DNA from 2 places in the Thalassotalea hakodatensis genome. Region 1 is predicted to be linked to the other one. Evidence: predicted binding sites of a transcription regulator. Region 1 holds the regulator's gene; the other holds the start of a gene.

Region 1 (10,643 bases):
CTAATACAGGTTCAACTGAGTCTTCAGTTAATAACTCAGACAGATAGTTTTGCATTAAACCTTTGCTTGCACTTAACGAGCCTTTATCTTTTGCAGCCATTAATGACGCTCCTGAATGCTTTCAAGAGACAAAAGATAATCTAACAAGTTTTTATAGGCTGTTACCCCTCGCGTTGAGGCTTGAAAATCAGAGGGAACTTGTTGTGCTACACTAGCATTTCTAAAGTTTGTGTCTATAGGGATAACTCCTTGCCAAACGGTGTTACCATAGACTTCTTGCAGCTTTCTATATGCTAAAAGCGATGCTTTAGTTCGCTTATCAAACATGGTTGGCACTATTGTATAAGTAAAAGGTTCTTGTTGTTCACCTTGCATAATATCAAGTGTTTTCATCATCCGATCTAACCCTTTCAACGCTAGGAACTCAGTTTGTACTGGCACAATAATGCGATCTGCAGCAGCAAGAGCATTAACCATTAATACCCCTAATACAGGTGGGCAATCCATCAATACTACGTCATATTCGTCTTGAAGCTGGGCAATAGCCTTTTTTAGCACTAACCCCATACCGCCTTTTGCACCTAATGCTCTATCTAACGTAGCTAATCCCATAGTCGCGGGTAATATATCGATGTTTTTATATTGTGTGGGACACAGGCTTTGCATGATCTGCTCTTTGGTAGACACTTGTGTAAACAGGTCATATACGCTTAACTCAAGATCTTCAGATTCGATACCAAAATAATAGCTCAAAGACGCGTGTGGATCAGTATCAACAAGTAAAACGCGTTTACCTTGCTCGGCTAATAAACCGCCAATCGAAATCGTTGTGGTTGTTTTACCCACACCACCCTTTTGATTTGCAACTGTCCAAACTAACAAGTTATCACCTATATAGCACTGTGGTGCTATCCGTACTGTATTTCTTTCAAAATAGCGTTAGGAAATTCAAGTAAAGGTATGTCTGCTGTTGATATACCAGCCTTAGCAACGGCTTGGGGCATGCCATAAACAACGCAACTTTCTTCATCTTGTGCCCAGATAGTCGCTCCTTTTGCTTTAAGCATTCTTGAACCTTCTCGGCCATCAGATCCCATACCAGTAAGAATAACCCCGAGCACAGAGCCTGAAAATATTTTAGCCGCTGAGCCAAAACTCACATCAACACTTGGTTTAAAAGCAATTCTATCAGTATCATCAACCACTACTTTTAGCTTAGCATGATTTTCTTTACCTTCAATTAGCATCTGTGTACCGCCTGGTGCTAGGTAAGCTACACCTGGTTTTAACACATCACCATTTTCTGCCTCACGCACACTTATTTTACATAAACTGTCTAAACGCATGGCAAAAGCTTTAGTGAAGGCCGCTGGCATATGTTGTACCATTATAATTGGCAGAGGAAAATTTTGTGGGAGTTGAGTCAATATTTTTTGTAAAGCGACCGGCCCACCTGTTGATGTACCGATTGCTAAAAGCTTATAGGATTTCCCAGATGGGCGAATACTACCAATAGGTCGCTTAACTTGTGTATTTAACGTACTATTACTGACAGGTACTGTACTTGGTTTAGTAATGGAAGGTCTATTAAATGGCCTAGCACTTACTCGCCGAGAACCCAGCCTTTTACGGGCTATTTCTAATACTCGACTACGTAATATACTACCAGCATCACTATTTGCGTTCGCAATTTCATTGAATTTTTTCGGCAGAAAATCAAGCGCACCTGCATCAAGTGCATCAAGCGTTGCCTTAGCTCCTTGATGCGTTAAAGATGAGAACATTAAAATAGGAATCGGTGAATTTGCCATTATTTGCTTAACAGCTTCTATACCGTTAAGTAATGGCATTTCTATGTCCATGGTAATGACATCAGGCTTTAAAGACTTTGCTTTTTCTACTGCTTCAATGCCATTAACAGCAACGTCTATAACCGTTAAGTTCTTATCACTATTAATAATGTCAGTGACCCGACGTCTAAAAAAACTCGAATCATCAACAACCAGAACTTTATAGGCCATTTAATATCTCTTTTGCGTATTGTTATCGTTAATTATGAACGCAATTTTTTATTTACCGCGGATTTTTTCGCATAAAATTTTAACATGCTTGGTACATCAATAATTAATGCTATACCACCGTCACTTGTTATTGTTGCGCCTGCCATACCAGGAGTGCCGTGTAATAAACGGTCAAGCGGTTTAATTACGACTTCTTCCTGCCCGATCAAACTGTCTACCACAAAGCCAATTTGTTGAGCACCTAATTGAACAATGACAACATGCCCTTTATCTCTCGGTTTTTCTTTGAAATCTCTCACTAGCCATTGATCAAGATAAAATAGCGGGATCGCTTTTTCTCGAACAATGATGGTTAGTTGACCATCAACGACATTAGTATTCGTTAAGTCTAAATGGAAAATCTCATTAACGGCGGCAAGAGGTAGCGCGAACGTTTGTTCACCAACGACCACCATTAATGTAGGTAAAATAGCTAATGTAAGAGGGACTTTAATCTCAAGTACCGTACCAACACCTAATTCAGAATCTATATTTACTGTACCGTTTAATTGGGTGATTTTCGTTTTGACAACGTCCATACCAACGCCACGTCCCGACACTTCTGAAATCTCTGTTTTTGTTGAAAAACCAGGGGCAAAAATAAGATTAAAAGCGTCAGAATCAGACATTCTTGCTGCGGCATCAGCATCTAAAACGCCGCGCTCAATGGCGATTTCTTTTAATTTTTCAGCGTTCATCCCTGCACCATCATCTCTAATGGTCAGTAGTATATGATCACCTTCTTGTGAGGCTGATAAAATAACCGTACCTTCACGCGGTTTACCGTTTTCTTCTCGAGTACTTGGTGTTTCAATACCATGGTCAACCGAATTACGTACTAAATGCACCAAAGGATCGGCTAATGCTTCGACAAGGTTCTTATCGAGATCGGTCTCTTCACCCTCTAATATTAACTTAATTTCTTTATTTAAACTTCTGGCAAGATCGCGTACTACACGTGGGAAACGACCAAAAACTTTCTTAATAGGTTGCATGCGAGTTTTCATCACTGCACCTTGTAAGTCAGTAGTTACCGCGTCTAAATTAGACACAGCTTTAGTCAGTTCTTCGTCTTCCTTTGTCATGCCTAAACTTGTCAGTCTATTACGCACTAAGACTAACTCACCAACCATGTTCATAATTTGATCAAGACGCTGAGTATCAACACGAACGGTTGTTTCACCTTGCGGAGCATTTTGTTTATCCGCAGGTTTTTTCGCCGGTGCTTTAGCAACGGGCTTAGCCGCTGCAGTTGGTTGTTCAGCTGGCTTGGGTGCTGTTGCTTGAACAGGCTTAGGTTGAGCAACCTCTTCAGGTGCTTGGTTACTGCTTGTTTGAGGTGCTTTACCTTTACCGTGCAATTCATCAAGAAGACTTTCAAAATCGTCATCGTTGATTTCATCGTTGTTTCCAGATTCAGGTTTTGCACCAACACCTGGTGCAAAAGCACCTTGACCATGAAGCTCATCTAATAAGTTTTCAAATTCATCGTCAGTTATTTCATTGCTAGAACTTGCCGAGCTAGCAGAAGGGGCAGTACTTTGTGCAGGTGGCGCACTGGGTGAGCCTCCCCCATGTAATTCATCTAATAAGCGTTCAAACTCATCTTCAGACATTTCGTCTGATGAAGCATCATTGCTTGATGTGTCTGTTGATACGACCTGTGTTGGCATTTCAGGTGTTGCGGCAACTGGTTCTGCGCCTTCGGGAGAGCTTAGACGATGTAATTCTGCTAATAATGCTGGGTCGGCAGGAATCAGTTCTTCACGGGCTTGCACCAAGGCAAACATATCATTAATCGTATCTAACCCTTGCAGAATAACATCCATAAGTTCAGGTGTTACACTTCGTTGACCATTACGCAAAATATCAAAGATATTCTCAGCGCCATGACACACATCTACAAGTTCAGTTAATGATAAGAAACCCGCACCGCCTTTTACCGTGTGAAAGCCACGAAAAATAGCGTTTAATAGATCTGCGTTATCTGGATCGTTTTCTAGTTCAACAAGTTGCTCAGATAAGCTTTCAAGTATTTCACCTGCTTCGATTAGAAAATCTTGAAGAATTTCTTCATCTGCTTCGTATGACATCCAGCAACTCCTATTAGAATCCTAAACTTGATAAAAGATCATCAACATCGTCTTGATCAGCAACTACGTCATCTCGATTATCTTTATTAACAATTGGGCCTTCAACGAGGTTTTCGCCAACCGATGGCTTACCCGTGCCCTGCATACTTTCACTTGTGACACCAAAAGCCGTCAACATATTAATTAAGCTATCTTCTACTTCTCTAACCAGATCAATCACTTTTCGAATCACTTGTCCGGTTAAGTCTTGGAAATCTTGCGCCATTAATACATCAGTCATTAAACCATGCATACGCTCAGTTTCACGTTCTGAAGTTTTCAGTAACACGTCAATATCATGACATAAAGATTTAAACTCACCGACATCTAAATTATTATGCATCAGTTTATTCCACAGCGGTTTAACTGTGCTAATTTGGTGTTGAATGGTATTAACAACAGGAAAGATAGATTCAACCGCATCCATCGTTTTGTTGGCTGCATCTTCTGTACGACTGATCACATAATTTAATCGTTCTTTTGCATCAGGAATATCTGCTGTCGCTAAATCATTCAATCGCGAATCTAACTGAAAATTCATCAATGAGTCATGAAGTTGACGGGTTAACTTACCAATCTCGGCAAATAACTCGGAATTAATCGGGTTTTGAATTTCGGCAATTAATTCATCTGCTTTATCTTGTTGATCGGTTTCTAAATATTCAACCAACATTTTTGCCTGTTCCAATGAAACATGGACACCGTTATTTATACTCATGCAACGTCCTTACGTGGCAACTCGTTATTATCCTAAACGCTCAAAAATTTTATCAAGCTTAGTTTTTAACGTTGCTGCAGTAAAAGGCTTCACAATATAACCGTTAACACCCGCTTGCGCAGCCATCACGATTTGTTCTTTCTTCGCTTCAGCTGTTACCATTAAAACAGGTATATGCGACAAACTTGCATCTGCTCGTATCGCTTTGAGTAAATCGATACCTTGCATCCCTGGCATATTCCAATCAGTAACGACAAAATCAAAATCACCTTCTTTAAGCATAGGTAAAGCTGTACTGCCGTCATCTGCTTCTTGAATATTAGTGAACCCTAAATCACGTAGTAAGTTTTTTACGATGCGTCTCATTGTTGAAAAGTCGTCAACAACAAGTACTTTCATATTTTTATCCAAGGCACCCTCCAGGGACTTAATTCTAAATGCTTATAAATATATTGTACTTAACTTTGCCAAGATTGCATACGGGCTTTTAATCGATGTAATGCTTGGCTATGAATCTGGCTAACTCTCGACTCACTAACATCGAGCACTTGACCAATTTCGCGTAAATTCAATTCTTCGTCGTAATACAGAGACAGTACTAAAGCTTCTCGCTCTGGTAAAGTAGTAATGCACTCTGCCAATGACTTTTTAAACACTACATGTTCTATATTTTGATATGGATCAGTATTGTTTTTATCTTCAAAGCTTGAAACAGCATCTTCATTGACACCTAAATCTTCAATACCGATGATTTTGCCGCCATTTACTTCGTTAAGAATATGATGGTACTCATTCAGCGAAATATCAAGTTTTTCAGCCACTTCAATATCAGAAACATCTCTGCCTAGCTCTGCTTCCAAGTTTTTTATGGCTTCGCTGACCATTCTGCTGTTTTTATGTACTGATCTGGGGGTCCAATCACCACGACGTATCTCATCGAGCATTGCGCCACGAATACGTATACCCGCGAAGGTTTCAAAGCTAGCCCCTTTGGTGTTATCAAAGTTATTTGCCGCTTCCAATAGACCAATCATGCCCGATTGAATAAGATCATCAACTATCACACTAGCAGGCAGACGAGCGAGTAGATGATAAGCGATACGCTTTACTAAACTGCTATGCTGCTCGAGCAATGCCGTTTTATCAATTTGCGAACCGTATGCACTGGCTTTACCCAAAATTGCTTACCTTCGAATTAGTTTTCAATTAACTGTTCAATAAAAAACTCTAAGTGCCCCGAAGCATGGTTTGGCACTGGCCACTTAGTTATTTTTTGAGCTAACGCTCTAAATGCTCTGGCTGCTGGAGAATCAGGAAAAGCTTCTACAATAGCTTGTTGCTTCCTAACTGCATTACGAATGTTTTCATCAAAAGGAATGACACCGACTAACTCAAGCGCAACATCTAAAAAACGCTCAGAAACTTTTGAAAGCTTACCAAATAACTGCTGCCCTTCTTTCGGACTTCTTACCATATTAGCAACGACTTTAAACTTAAATACTTCATGGTCACGGCTGAGTAATTTCATTAACGCATAACAGTCGGTGATTGAGGTTGGCTCATCACAAACAACCAATAACACGTCTTGAGCCGCGCGAGCAAAACTCAATACCATATCTGAAATACCTGCTGCGGTATCAACTATGAGCACATCAAATTGCGTTTGCATATCGCTAAAAGCACGAATTAATCCAGCATGTTCAGATGGCGTAAGATCAACCATTGACTGAGTACCAGAAGTTGCGGGAATGATTTTAATTCCTGCAGGGCCTTCAATAATAATATCGTCGAGTTCACACTCGCCTGACATAACATGTGATAAATTACGTTTTACACGTAAACCAAGCATTACATCAACATTGGCTAAGCCTAAATCAGCATCGAGTACTAGTACTCTTTTTCCAAGTTGAGCTAAGGCAATAGACGTATTAAGCGAGACATTGGTTTTACCCACTCCCCCTTTACCACCAGAAACTGCTATGACTTTAATTTGATTTTGCTGTTGCATTTTTCTTAAGCCACTTGCCTGATCAATCATTTACATCACTCTAATTAAACATCAAAAATAATTTACATGCCAACTGCCATAGAAGCAGAGGTAGGGCGCCACGAGTTGTGACCATTCAATTTTGTTGCAAGCCTATCTGCAAGCGTAACTAACTTTTCAGCATTTGCAACTTTAATATCTTCTGGAACTCTTTGTCCATCAGTAAGATACCCTATTGCGAGGCCATTTTGTATAGATGTTGCAATTATTTCACCAACGCTCAAACTTTCATCTAGCTTTGTATAAATACACCCCGCCAACGGTACTTTTTTGAAGCGTTCAACGTTTTCTTGCATAACACGTTGTTGGGTATTGGCTGACAATACTAAGTAATTTCGAATTCTAACACGAGAATTCGCAATCAGGGTAGTAAGGTGATCGTTTAATCTCATATCACGCTGCCCCATACCTGCGGTATCAATGAGCACTAATTTTTTATCTGAGAACTGTTGTAATAGCGTATCAAGTGCCGCGCCATCTTTGGCAAGCTTAACCTGACAACCAATGATGCGTCCATAAGTAGTTAGTTGTTCGAAGCCTGCAATTCGGTAACTGTCTGTAGAAATCATGGCGACTTTATCGGCACCATGAATTTGAGCAAAACGTGCAGCTAATTTTGCGACGGTCGTTGTTTTCCCTACACCCGTTGGCCCTACTAGCGATACCACACCACCACGGTGAATAATTTCATTATTTGTTGTATATAATTGACTCGCTAACAATTGCTTAGCTTGTAGCCATGAATCTTCCTCATTTTCAACATTGGGTAAATAGCTTGCGATCTGGTCAGCAACATTTTCAGTAATCCCCATTGCCATTAAACGGTCAACCAATAGGGCTTTAGCAGGGTTTTTTTGTGCCATATCTTGCCACATCAAACCGGAAATTTGATGCTCAAGTAATTGACGAATAGAAGACATTTCACGGCGCATTGCTTCAATTTCACGGTTTTGCTGTGGCGTATTATCTCTCGTTTGATGATGTGATTCTGTCATTGACGCTTGCTCACTCTGATGAGCATTGTTTGGTGTTTCAGTTGATAAAGCTTCAGGAGTCGACTGAAAGGCGTGTTGTTTATCTGTTGGTGCTTGGTGTGCCCCTTGCTCTAAACGGTCAGTAAAGTTTTTTAGCTGTTGCTCAATATCTAATGCATGTTGCTGTTGGTGTGCAGTAGATGTTTGAATCGGCGTTGCTTTACTTTTAGGGGTATTTTGTTGGCGCTGTAATAATGCAGCAAGGCTATCAGCTGGTGGCTGTGCTTCATCAGTACTAGATTGCACGTTTGACGCCGCTTCATTAGTATTTTGTGGCTGCTGTCCGATAGACACCACATCTTGAGAAATTTCTCGCGCAACGTGCTCTGATGGCTGTGCTGAAGGTGTTGTTTGTTGGCTATAATCTACCGCCGCCATTAATTCAACACCTTCTGGAATCTTCTTATTCGACATGATTACTGCTTCTGCACCAAGCTCTAGCTTGATTTGTTCAAGTGCTGTTCTCATATCTTTTGCAACAAAACGTCTTATTTTCACGTTGACCCCTTACCGAACACATCGCGGCGTTATCTTTGTTAAATCAGTTACTGCATCAACATTTCTCAGTGTTTAACGATAATGATTACTGACCAATTGAGCTGATAATTTTAATTTGCTTATCATCAGGTACTTCTTGGTAAGAAATTACTCTTAAACCTGGAATGGTGTATTTAACAAACTTAGCCAGTACCGTTCGTAACATACCTGATGTCAGCAATATTGGCGTATCACCTGCCATTTCTTGTTGCTGAGCACCTTCTGTTAACGACACTTGTAACCTTTCGGCTAAGCCAGGTTCTATACCTGCACCATCGTCTCCTGCCATTTGCATTGACTGGTGCAACATTTGTTCCAACTCTGGTGACAAAGTTATGACGGGGATCTCGTGTGCTGATCCGACAAGATCTTGAATAATAAATTTACGTAACGTAATACGCACCGCAGCGGTTAAAATATCGGTATCTTGACTCTTCGGACCATATTCAACCAGTGTTTGTACAATACTACGCATATCACGCACAGCAACGCCTTCATTCATTAGGTTTTGCAACACTTTAACAACCGCGCCAAGTGTTAATACTTCTGGAATTAAGCCTTCAACAAGTTTCGGATAACTTTTCCCAAGGATATCGAGTAAATTCTGAACTTCTTCATGACCTAAAAGCTGAGATGCATTGTTGGTCAACACTTGGCTAAGGTGCGTTGCAAGCACCGTAGCAGCATCAACAACAGTATAACCTAAAGATTGAGCTTGTTCCCGCTGAGCTTGTGTGATCCACACAGCATCTAAGCCGAATGCAGGGTCTTTGGTATGCACTCCGTCAAGTTTGCCATAAACTTGACCTGGATTTATCGCTAAATCATGATCATGACGAATTTCTGCTTGGCCAACCGTCACTCCCATTAACGATATTTGGTATGTATTAGGATCTAAGTCTAAATTATCACGAATATGTACTGCCGGGACTAAGAAGCCAAACTCTTGTGACAGCTTTTTCCTAACCCCTTTAATACGGTTAAGCAGTTCACCACCTTGGCTTTTATCAACTAGGGGGATCAAACGGTAACCAATTTCTAAACCCACAATATCAACGTGACTCACATCATCCCAATCTAAATCTTTCACTTCTTGCTGATGCTGAGCGGTCTCTACTTCTGCAATTTCTTTCGCTTTTGCATCATCAACTGCTTTGGCCTTTTTGATTTTACTCGATAAAAAAGCACTGCCGGCAATTAACACCGCAAAGGTTAAAAAAGCAAAATGAGGCATACCAGGCACAATCCCCATAATAAACATGACAGAAGCTGCAATATACAGTGACTTTTGTTGTCCTAACTGTGTGCTCATTTGCGAGCCCATGTCTTGGCTAGTGTTTTGTCGTGTTACCACTATCGCAGTTGCTACTGATAATAATAAGCCAGGAATTTGAGCAACTAAGCCATCACCAATGGTTAACAAGGTATACACTTCTACCGCGTTGTCAAAAGTAAGGTCATGCTGCACCATACCAATCACTAAACCACCAATGATATTGATAAATAAAATAAGAATGCCGGCTATTGCGTCACCTTTTACAAACTTACTAGCACCGTCCATAGAACCATAAAAATCAGCTTCACTGGTCACTTCAGTACGACGCTCTCTCGCTTCGTCAGCATTAATAAAACCCGCATTTAAATCGGCATCAATAGCCATTTGTTTTCCGGGCATGGCATCTAAAGTAAACCGAGCTGTTACCTCTGATATTCTGCCTGCACCTTTCGTTACTACGATAAAGTTAATGATGATTAAAATTAGAAACACCACTAAACCGACAGCATAGTTACCACCGATAACCACTGAACCAAATGCTTCAATCACCTTACCGGCGGCATCAGGGCCTTCATGACCTTCGAGTAACACAACACGAGTACTGGCAACGTTTAACGCTAATCGCAAAATTGTCGCGATCAGTAACACTGAAGGAAAGGAACCAAATTCAAGGGGTTTGAGGGTATAAACCGTAATTAAAAGCACCACAAGTGCTAAGGCAATGTTGAACGAGAATAGTACATCGAGCAACATGGCAGGCATGGGTAATATCACCATACCGAGTATCGCTATTACAAGAAGCGGCGTGCCCGCTCCTGCAAAAACACTAAACTTTTTCT
Region 2 (10,643 bases), 1.6 Mb from region 1:
CTAATAAAGCGTTGTCGGTTCACCGTACTTTTATTTTTACCATTTAACCGTCGGTCAATAAAGTTTGCCATGATTACTGCTCCTGCCAAACGCTTGTTATGACGCTTTTCTTACACGTAAATACCACTCAGATAATAGTCTTACCTGTTTTTTGGTATAGCCTTTAGCCATCATACGTTTGACAAAGTCGTCATGTTTTTGCTGATCATCATTGGAGGTTTTTGCATTGAATGAAATAACTGGCAGTAGGTCTTCGGTATTCGAAAACATTTTCTTCTCTATCACAGTGCGCAGTTTTTCATAACTGGTCCAATTAGGATTTTTACCTTTGTTATTTGCACGAGCCCGTAGAACAAAGTTAACAATTTCATTGCGAAAATCTTTCGGATTGCTGATCCCCGCGGGTTTTTCAATTTTCTCTAGTTCATTGTTTAATGCTTCTCTATCGAATAATTGCCCCGTTTCCGTATCGCGATACTCTTGATCTTGTATCCAAAAATCTGCATAAGTTACGTAGCGATCAAATATGTTTTGTCCGTATTCTGAATAAGATTCTAAATAGGCGGTTTGAATTTCTTTACCAATAAACTCAATGTATTGTGGCGTTAGGTATTCTTTTAGGAAGTTTACATAACGCTCACTGGTTTCTTTAGGTAGTTGTTCTCGTTCGATTTGTTGTTCGAGTACATAAAATAAATGGACAGGGTTGGCAGCAACTTCTGCGTGATCAAAATTAAAAACACGTGATAATATTTTGAAGGCAAATCTTGTTGAAAGCCCTGACATACCTTCATCTACGCCTGCATAATCTCGGTACTCTTGAAAAGATTTTGCTTTAGGATCGGTGTCTTTAAGACTTTCTCCGTCATAAACGCGCATTTTAGAAAAAATACTTGAATTTTCTGGTTCTTTTAATCGTGATAACACACTAAATTGCGCTAATGTTTCTAAGGTATCAGGCGCACATTGTGCGTGACATAATTCACTATTGGTTAGCAGCTTTTCATAAATTTTAACTTCTTCAGATACACGCATACAGTAGGGTACTTTAACAATGTAAACGCGATCTAAAAACGCTTCGTTATTCTTATTATTTCGGAATGTTTGCCATTCAGATTCGTTAGAGTGAGCTAATAAAATTCCATCAAATGGTAGGGCTGACAAACCTTCTGTTGGATTGTAGTTGCCTTCTTGCGTTGCAGTTAGTAAGGGATGTAATACTTTTATTGGTGCTTTGAACATTTCTACAAACTCCATTAACCCTTGGTTTGCTCTGCATAAGGCGCCTGAGTAACTGTATGCATCTGGATCATTTTGGGCGAAATGTTCTAATTGGCGGATGTCAACTTTACCTACCAGCGCAGAAATATCTTGATTGTTATCATCGCCAGGCTCTGTTTTTGCAATAGCAAGTTGATCAAGGATAGAAGGGTAGGCTTTTACAACGTCGAATTTGCTGATGTCGCCTTTAAATTCATGTAAACGTTTGGCAACCCAGGGTGACATAATGGTATTTAAATAGCGTTCTGGGATCTGATACTCTTCGAGTAAAATTTTACCGTCGGCATTTTTATCGAATAAACAAAAAGGATGATCATTTACTGGGCTACGTTGTCCGTTTGCGCTAAGCACGTAAATAGGCTCTTGCTGCATTAGGGCTTTTAATTTTTCAGCAAGCGAAGACTTTCCCCCACCTACTGGACCAAGTAAATAGAGTATTTGCTTCTTTTCTTCAAGCCCTTGAGAGGCATGTTTAAGGTAGGAAACTATTTGCTCTATTGCTTCTTCCATGCCGAAAAACTCTTTAAAGGCAGGGTAGCGAGAGATGACGCGGTTTGAGAAAATACGTGATAATCGGGGATCATTGGCAGTGTCGATCATTTCGGGTTCACCAATGGCTGATAATAGGCGCTCTGCTGCACTTGCGTACGCCATTTTGTTGTCTCTACATAAAGACAGGAACTCTTGCACTGAACAAGTTTCTTCCTGAAGTTCATCATATCGAGATTGATAATGTTTAAAGATGCTCATAACCGTCTCCTCGAAAAATGTACTCGAATGCGGTGGCGCGACTGCTTTCAGTTAACGGGCTTTACTGTACGTTTACTAAGTTAAACAATGCTTGCCAAGGCAATTAAAAGTCTTAATTTTTAAAGCGCTACTTTAAGCTTAGTACGGATTCTTTAAGATGATAGAATTTATCGAGAGAAATATATAACCATGAAATATAACGAGGTAGAACGTCATCAGTCAGACATAAAAAAACCAGCGGCAGTGCGCTGGTTTTTTAGCAAGAATTTTTTATTTAAGCAAAATTTGCAGAAGCAAATTCCCAGTTAATTAATGCCCAAAATCCTTCTAAATAGCTTGGGCGAAGATTACGGTAATCAATGTAGTAAGCATGTTCCCATAAATCCACTGTCATTAACGGTGTTAAACTATCATCAGTTAATGGCGTAGCTGCGTTAGACGTGTTTACAATATCAACACCGCCATCCGCTGTTTTCACTAACCATGTCCAGCTTGAACCAAAGTTATTTACTGCTTTCTCGTTAAAAGTGGTTTTAAATGCTTCAAATGAACCAAACTTTGCATTAATTGCTTCTGCAAGTGCGCCTGTTGGCTCACCGCCGCCGTTAGGGCTTAAGCTGTTCCAGTAAAAAGTATGATTCCAAATTTGTGCTGCGTTATTGAAAACACCGCCGTCTGAAGCTTTAACTATGTCTTCTAAAGACTTACCTTCGAAATCAGTACCTTCAATTAAGCCGTTTAATTTTACTACGTACGTATTGTGATGTTTACCGTAGTGATACTCTAAAGTTTCTTGTGAAATATGTGGAGCAAGTGCATCCATCGCGTAAGGTAATGCTGGTAACTCAATAGCCATTTATACTCTCCAGGAATTGATTAGAAATATTTATTTTGCCCTAAAATAAATTAGTGGTTTGAATTTAAAATAATCCGAGTAAAATACTCAGGTATTTTTAATTATGCATAGTGTACTCAAATATATAGGTATTGCTAGCCCAATTATCAAGGCTAAGCGCTTTTATTTAAATATTTTTATTATTAGTAGTTACATCATTGAATAATGGCAATGTAATCTCCACTATGTATTGTGTTCGCGTAAATAGATAGAGGCATAAAATGGATACAGTAGAACGTATTAAACAGCAAATCGCAGAAAACAGCATTTTACTATACATGAAGGGTTCACCTAAGTTACCAAACTGTGGTTTCTCGGCACAAGCGTCTCAAGCATTAATGTCTTGTGGTGAAAAATTTGCTTATGTTGATATTTTGCAAAATCCTGATATTCGCAGTGAATTACCTATTTATGCCGATTGGCCTACATTCCCTCAACTATGGGTTGAAGGTGAGTTAGTAGGTGGTTGCGATATTATTATTGAGATGTATCAGCAAGGTGAATTAGCGCCTCTAGTAAAAGAAGCAGCAGAGCGTGCAGCTGCAAAAGAACAATCAGAAGAAAAATAATTTTCAGAACAGGTTGAATTTATTCCTGATGCCTCAATACTATTGAGGTATTAGTAAACATACATAAATAACATTGGAGAATAAAATGAGTGTATTAGTGGGTCGTCCGGCGCCAGACTTTACGGCAGCAGCAGTATTAGGTAGCGGTGAAATTGTAGATAGCTACACATTATCCGAAGCAATTAAAGGTAAAAAAGCTGTTGTATTTTTCTATCCTTTAGACTTTACATTTGTTTGTCCATCAGAGCTTATTGCATTCGATCGTCGTATTGAAGAATTCAAAAGTCGTGGTGTTGAGGTCATTGGTGTTTCAATTGATTCACAATTTTCACACAATGCATGGCGTAACACCCCAGTAAATGAAGGTGGTATTGGTCCAGTTCAATACACGTTAGTTGCTGATGTTAAACACGAAATTTGTCAAGCATATGATGTTGAACATCCAGAAGCTGGTGTTGCATTCCGTGGTTCATTCTTAATTGATGAAGAAGGCAATGTACGTCATCAAGTAGTGAATGATTTACCATTAGGTCGTAACGTTGACGAAATGTTGCGTATGATCGATGCTTTACAATTCCACCAAGAGCACGGTGAAGTATGCCCAGCAGGTTGGAATAAAGGTGATAAAGGTATGACTGCTTCACCAGAAGGTGTTTCGTCTTATTTAACGGATAACGCTGATAACTTATAATTTAAGTTAATGCTTTTTAAAAACCGACGTATAACGTCGGTTTTTTTGTGCCTTTCAAACGTTGCTTTGCAATAGCGGGCTATTCCTACAGTAATATGCCTTGAATTCAGCAAAAAAGTACCTCGTTAGAAAGAACAACATTTGTTAGGCTATTGAACTTATTAGTATTACACTATTTCTTATGCAAACCTGAGGTTAATATAGGTTAATGGGTGAAGAGACATTAAAATATTAAGTTTGCCAATAGTGATTACTGCGACTTTTTATGTAACGGGGATTAAACAAAATAGACAAATGCATCTATGATATAAGATAGCACCGACCGTTAAGGAAAAATATGCAGTTACCAAAGTCTATTTATGAAAACCTTCCTTACCTCTATTTTTTGATCAGTGGTGCACTTTTAACACTAGGTGAAACAAGCCATGTATTCATTTTTTCAGCATTTATTTTTTATATGGCGGCTTGCATTGTTTTGGTCAAAAGGTCGGCATTTCGTCGTTTAGATAAACAGTACCGTAAACAAAACAAGAGATGGTTACCTGAACTTATCTATGAATACTTACCATTTGTTTATCTTGCGATTGGTGTATTTTTACTGATGATTGGAACAAGTGATTTGCTTCAATTTTCTGCGTTTGCATTGATTGTTTGGGCGGTAAGAAACCTAGTTTGCCGGCGTCATAATCGACAACGTAAACAATCGCTGTTTTAATCGTTGCTAACGGGGTCAACTGCAGAGGAGGTGGGTAATGGCCACCCACCTAATTGTTGCCACTTATTTACGATGTAACAATAAAGTTCTGCAGTTTTCTCAGTGTCATATAACGCAGAATGCGCTTCTTTGTTATCAAAGGCTAATCCCGCTGCTTCGCACGCTTTTGCTAAAACGGTTTGTCCAAGCGCCAAGCCTGATAATGTTGTGGTATCAAAACTGACGAAAGGGTGAAAAGGGGTGCGTTTTATTGAACAGCGCTCAGTAGCTGCATTAACAAAGCCTAAGTCAAAAGCAGCGTTGTGCGCGACCATAATGGCACGTTTACAGCCAGCAGCTTTCATTTTTTTACGAATAAATTTAAATGTTTCTTTTAATGCTTCGCTTTCTAAAACGGCAGCCCTTAGCGGATTAGTTGGGTCTATTCCGGTAAACTCTAATGCTGCAGGTTCAAGGTTTGCTCCTTCAAAAGGCTCAACATTAAAGTGTATGGTTTCATCGAGTGATAACATGCCGGTTTCTTCATTAAAAGATAGCGTAGTAGCTGCTATCTCTAATAATGCATCTGTTTGCGCATTAAAGCCTGCGGTTTCTACATCAACAACAACGGGAAAATACCCTCTAAAACGCTCTGAAAATTTATACGTTGTTGGCGTTTCAATGTTTGATTGCTGGTTACTACTGTTATCGAGCATTAATTTTTTATCTTTGGACGTGCTTTGTGGCTATTATCGCAGAAATTTTTAGTGAAAACTAACTCGGTGGAGAATAAATCGTTATCAATTCGCAGTTTTACATTACTTGCGGTAAACTCACTATGACGTTGATTGTTTTCTAGCCTTTGGTTGTGTGAACTTTCAATGAACGTAATAAGATTCATGTCATAGATCGATAGGTGAACAATAAAAAGCGGGTTTTTGCCTGCATCCTTTCCCTAGTTTGTCTGTGTTGTGGTTATTAAATAATTTTTAAAGTAATTTTGAACCGTGCCGATATAAGTTTTAAGCCAAAAAATTGAATAGTGATTATGAAAAAAATACTTATTGCTGCCTCAATCGCCTTGTTTGTAAGCCAAGCTAGTGCTGGTATTCGACAATATCAAGCAGATATAGCAAGTTCTAAGTGGCACTTGGTCGATGAATCAAGGCTACAATGTACGTTATCGCACAGTATTCCCAATTATGGTGAAGCCACATTTTCTGCGAAAGCAAATCGAAATTCAAATATGCTCTTTGAGTTAGATATGCTTGGTTTACCCGATAACTATTCATTAGCGGAAGTACGTTCAGTTGCGCCTAATTGGCGACCAGGTAATGCCGGCAGAACGCTCGCGAACATGAAGCTTCATAAACAGTTTTCTCCTGATCTCCCTAAAAAAGTTGCGTGGACATTACTTTCTGAATTAGAAAAAGGCATGTCACCGACCTTCTATTATAATGATTGGTACAACGATCACGATAAAGTGTCAGTAGGGTTATCAACTTCACGTTTCCACAAGGCATATCAAAAATTTGTTTCGTGTGTTGGTAACTTATTGAACTATAGTTTTGATGATATTTCATATACGGTGTTAAATTTTGAATTTGGTAGCGATAAATTTACTAAAGCGTCGAAAAGAAAAATTAACATGATCAGAGAGTATTTATCGTTAGATCAAGAGTTAGATATTGTGTTAATTGATGGCTTTACCGATAGTTACGGCGGTAGAAATACAAACTTAAAAACGTCTGAGAAACGTGCGAATAAAATACGCCAGTATTTTATTGAAAATGGTATTGAACCTAGCCGAATTGAAGCGAAGGGTTATGGTGAAAAGCGCCACATAGCCTCTAACCAAACGGTTTTAGGTCGAGCAAAAAACCGCCGCGTTGTGATCAGAATGGACAAACCTTAAATGTAATTTTCAAGAATAAAGTCTTTTATTTACAAGGCTTTATTCTTTTTTTGTTACGAAGAAAAAATCAGTGCTTATTACGTAAATAATTCCTGCAATTATTCCCCATAAATGTGCATCTATCGCAACATTCGCATCAATCATATTGGCGAGTTGCTCGCTAGCGCCGAATAATTGTTCATAACCAACCTTAATGAGCACGCCAGCAAGAAGAAGGTAGCCGGTGTGATCTTTTTGCTTTATGTCTTGAATAGCACCCCAAATAAATAATGCGTGTAGTACCCCTGACATACCTACGTATCTTTGTAACTCTGGTGAACTGTAATAAACACCGACACTAACAATAATGGCTGCAATAAACATAAGTAAAGGAAATTCATAGCGATAATAATAACGGCGATGTAGTAAAAATAATAACGCTAAGGCTGCCAAATTAAGTAGTAAATGGAGGTGGTTTGTATGTAACATGTGACTGGTAAGCAGTCGCCATAACTGTCCTTGCTCAAGAGAAGATCTGTCAAACTCAAAGAGTTGATAATATTGTTCATTTAGGAAAAATGCTAAAATACAAATGAGAAAAAGCGCTATTGGATAAAGATCTGTACGGCGTAGTGGGAAAGGTAATAGCATAGGCATATAATGGCTTTTTAAGTTGGCTGTCTCGTGTTAATAATGTAGTGGCATACCATAGGGTTTCTTTGCATTTTCAGCCTGCTAGTTTCTGTTTATCAATCACATAATTCAAGATTTTATTTATGCCTAGAGCAATATGCCAAAGTTGTCAGCGACCTAAAACCAGTTGTATTTGCCGTTTATTTGTTTCAATTATCAATGATATTGAAATTGTTATTTTACAGCACCCAAGTGAGGTTAAGCAAAGCAAAGGTAGTGTTACGTTGTTAAAGGGCTCTTTGCAAAATTGCCATGTATTGCAAGGAGAGTCTTTTAAGGGTAATGCCGATTACCAAAAATTATTTTTGCAAAAAAATCATAACACGGTTTTGTTATATCCTAGTGATAAATCTGCATTAATTAGTCAGCTGAGTAACAAAAATCATCAACAAGGTGCAATTGAAAGAATAATTTTATTAGATGGTACATGGAAGAAGGCCTATCGAATGTATATGTGTAACCCTGAACTTCACTCGTTACCGCATATTCGCTTACCTGATAATATATCTAGCCTATATGATGCTAGATCAACCACTAAAAAAGGTGGCTTATCTACTTTAGAGGCTGCTTGTCATACATTGTCAGAATTAGAAGACAATGATATAAAATACCAAGAATTATTAAATAGCTTTAAAGCGTTTAACCAACAACTATTAGCCTTTAGACCTTCTACTTTATGAGGAAATTACTTTTGTTTAAGCCGTACTCCGTTACAAGTGCATTAATTGCGAGTTTATTCGTTTTTCAACCTATGCAAAGCTGGGCTAGTAATACCCCATACCATGTTCAAGAAGATAGGGAGCCTGAAGCAGCGACTGGGATCACGGTGAAGCAGGCTGTAATTAAAAAGCAGTTTATGGTTGCTGCTGCAAACCCTTATGCGACGAAAATTGGTTATAATATTTTAGATCAAGGAGGTAGCGCTATTGATGCCGCTATCGCTGTGCAATTAGCGTTGACCTTAGTGGAGCCTCAATCATCAGGTATTGGGGGAGGCGCCTTTATTCTTCATTGGGACAAAAAGCATCAACATTTAACAACGTTTGATGGGCGAGAAGTTGCACCAAAAGCAGCAACGCCTGATATTTTCTTAGATAAAAAAAATAAAGCTGTTCCATGGATTAAAGCAGTAGTTGGTGGGCGTTCTGTCGGCGTTCCTGGAGTGTTGGCGGCGCTAAAAAAAGCGCATGATAAATATGGTAAGCTTCCTTGGAAGCACCTTTTTACTGATGTGATAACGCTTGCCGAAGAGGGTTTTATCGTTTCACCTCGTTTACAAAAATTAGTTGAAATGCAATACAACCCAGGCATCACTGAACTTGATGAAATTAGGGAATACTTTTTCCCTAATGGTCATGCAGTAAAAGCGGGCGATACACTGAAAAATAAAAAGTTAGCTAAGGTGTATCGTAGTTTATCAGAAGAAGGTATCAGTCCTTTTTATCAAGGCTGGATTGCAAAGAGTATCGTCAAGGCTGTGCAATCTTCACCGGTAGCTCCTGGCAAGCTGTCTACTGAAGATTTAGCAAGCTATCAAGCGAAAGAAGTGCCACCAGTATGTGGTAGCTATCGTGATTACCGTATATGCGGTATGGCGCCTCCTAGTTCAGGTGGTGTTGCGGTATTGCAAATTCTTAAACAACTTGAACCTTTTGACATAGCAAAATTAGCTTTTGAAGATGCGCAAACAGTCCATTTATTTACACAAAGTTCGCGTTTAGCTTTTGCTGATAGAGCAAGATACATTGCAGATGATGATTTTGTTAACGTGCCTACAAGTACGTTAGTGAGTGAACAATACCTTAATCAACGAAGTAAACTCATTAATATTCATCAAGATATGGGTAAAGCAACAGCAGGTGAAGTTGAATCATTAACAGCATTAGCTGATAACGTATCGATAGAGTTACCTTCAACGAGCCATATTTCGATTGTTGACGCTGACGGTAATGCTATCTCTATGACGACGAGTATTGAAATGGCATTCGGCTCTGCAGTGATGACAGAAGGTTTTATATTAAATAATCAGCTAACAGATTTTTCATTGGCACCTACGGTTGATGGTAAGTTGGTTGCTAACCGTTTAGAAGCAAATAAACGACCAAGAAGTTCTATGGCACCAACCATGGTGTTTAATGGAGATGATCTGACACTGGTGGTTGGGTCGCCAGGAGGCAGCAGAATTATTAACTATGTTGCTCAAACTATTATGGGGGTATTAGATTGGGGGCTTGATCCGCAGCAGGCGATAAATATGCCTAAGGTGACCAACCGCAATCGTATTACCACCTTAGAAAAGGGAACGTCCATAGTGGACTTAGCAACAGAACTAAAAGCGAAAGGGCACGAGATTGCCATTCGTGACTTAAATAGTGGTATTCACGCTATTGAAGTAAAAAAGTCTAGTTTAGTGGGGGGAGCTGATCCAAGACGTGAAGGGACAGTAATGGGGAAATAAAAAGCCCGAGTATTCTCAGGCTTTTAGCTACTTCCATGCTCGTATGTTAGAACGGATCTTTTAAAATTTTATTGATGACCCAAGTATCGTCTTTTTGAATTAACGAGATCCGTTTAACATCTTTATATACTTCTCCGTGGTAAGTTCCATCAAAATAAACGGTAATGACGGCTTGATCTTTAAATTGCTCTCTCACTTTTACACCGGTATCGTCTGGCTTAATTTCTACTTGATCAAATGACATGTTAAATAAGTGACGAGCCACTGCACGAGGTGACTTGTAATGTAAAATTATGCGCGCTAATTTGGGAGAGCAAACAGACGCAGCTTTCTGTACATCTCTTTCGTTATAAAGTGCATGAAAAAACGCTATGGTGATTTTCTCAGGGTTGTCTAATTCTTTAATCTCATCTTCATTACCGCCACAAGCAGCTAACATGGCCAAACAAGGTAGGACAATAAGTAAAATATATTTTCTCATGATGATATTACAATCTAAACTGAATATAAGGCAATAATACATTATTTTGGCCAATAAAAAAGGCGCATGGTGCGCCTTATCTTATTGAGTTATGTGCTTATTGCACTAGTTCTTTATCAGAGAAGCTATCAGTGAAAAGCGCACTTGATAAATAACGCTCTGCTGAACTCGGTAGAATAACGACAATATTTTTACCTTCATTTTCGGGTTTTTCAGCTAATCTCTTCGCAGCTACTA

What was found. Region 1 encodes FliA, which starts transcription of late flagellar genes. Its sites were predicted from a motif close to CTAAAGNTNNNNNNNNNNNNGCCGATA; they were not measured.
Region 2: QUE72_RS11190 (flagellar protein MotY) is a predicted target of FliA. The motif match lies at 5,870-5,896, and genes of this name have one in related genera.

What each region holds. Positions count from the first base shown of each region.
Region 1 is NZ_AP027365.1:963,407-974,049, reverse strand. Features, by position in the region: gene QUE72_RS04195 (chemotaxis protein CheW) at 1-100, opposite strand, end outside; gene QUE72_RS04190 (ParA family protein) at 100-882, opposite strand; gene QUE72_RS04185 (protein-glutamate methylesterase/protein-glutamine glutaminase) at 909-2,021, opposite strand; gene QUE72_RS04180 (chemotaxis protein CheA) at 2,054-4,153, opposite strand; gene QUE72_RS04175 (protein phosphatase CheZ) at 4,167-4,910, opposite strand; gene cheY (chemotaxis response regulator CheY) at 4,938-5,321, opposite strand; gene QUE72_RS04165 (RNA polymerase sigma factor FliA) at 5,369-6,091, opposite strand; gene QUE72_RS04160 (MinD/ParA family protein) at 6,106-6,948, opposite strand; gene flhF (flagellar biosynthesis protein FlhF) at 6,981-8,489, opposite strand; gene flhA (flagellar biosynthesis protein FlhA) at 8,575-10,643, opposite strand, start outside.
Region 2 is NZ_AP027365.1:2,544,308-2,554,950, reverse strand. Features, by position in the region: gene QUE72_RS11225 (YeaH/YhbH family protein) at 1-71, opposite strand, end outside; gene QUE72_RS11220 (PrkA family serine protein kinase) at 97-2,031, opposite strand; gene QUE72_RS11215 (Fe-Mn family superoxide dismutase) at 2,306-2,887, opposite strand; gene QUE72_RS11210 (Grx4 family monothiol glutaredoxin) at 3,148-3,495, shown strand; gene QUE72_RS11205 (peroxiredoxin) at 3,581-4,186, shown strand; gene QUE72_RS11200 (hypothetical protein) at 4,524-4,901, shown strand; gene rnt (ribonuclease T) at 4,898-5,596, opposite strand; gene QUE72_RS11190 (flagellar protein MotY) at 5,929-6,795, shown strand; gene rrtA (rhombosortase) at 6,835-7,431, opposite strand; gene QUE72_RS11180 (tRNA-uridine aminocarboxypropyltransferase) at 7,551-8,147, shown strand; gene ggt (gamma-glutamyltransferase) at 8,144-9,925, shown strand; gene QUE72_RS11170 (hypothetical protein) at 9,972-10,406, opposite strand; gene cysK (cysteine synthase A) at 10,504-10,643, opposite strand, start outside.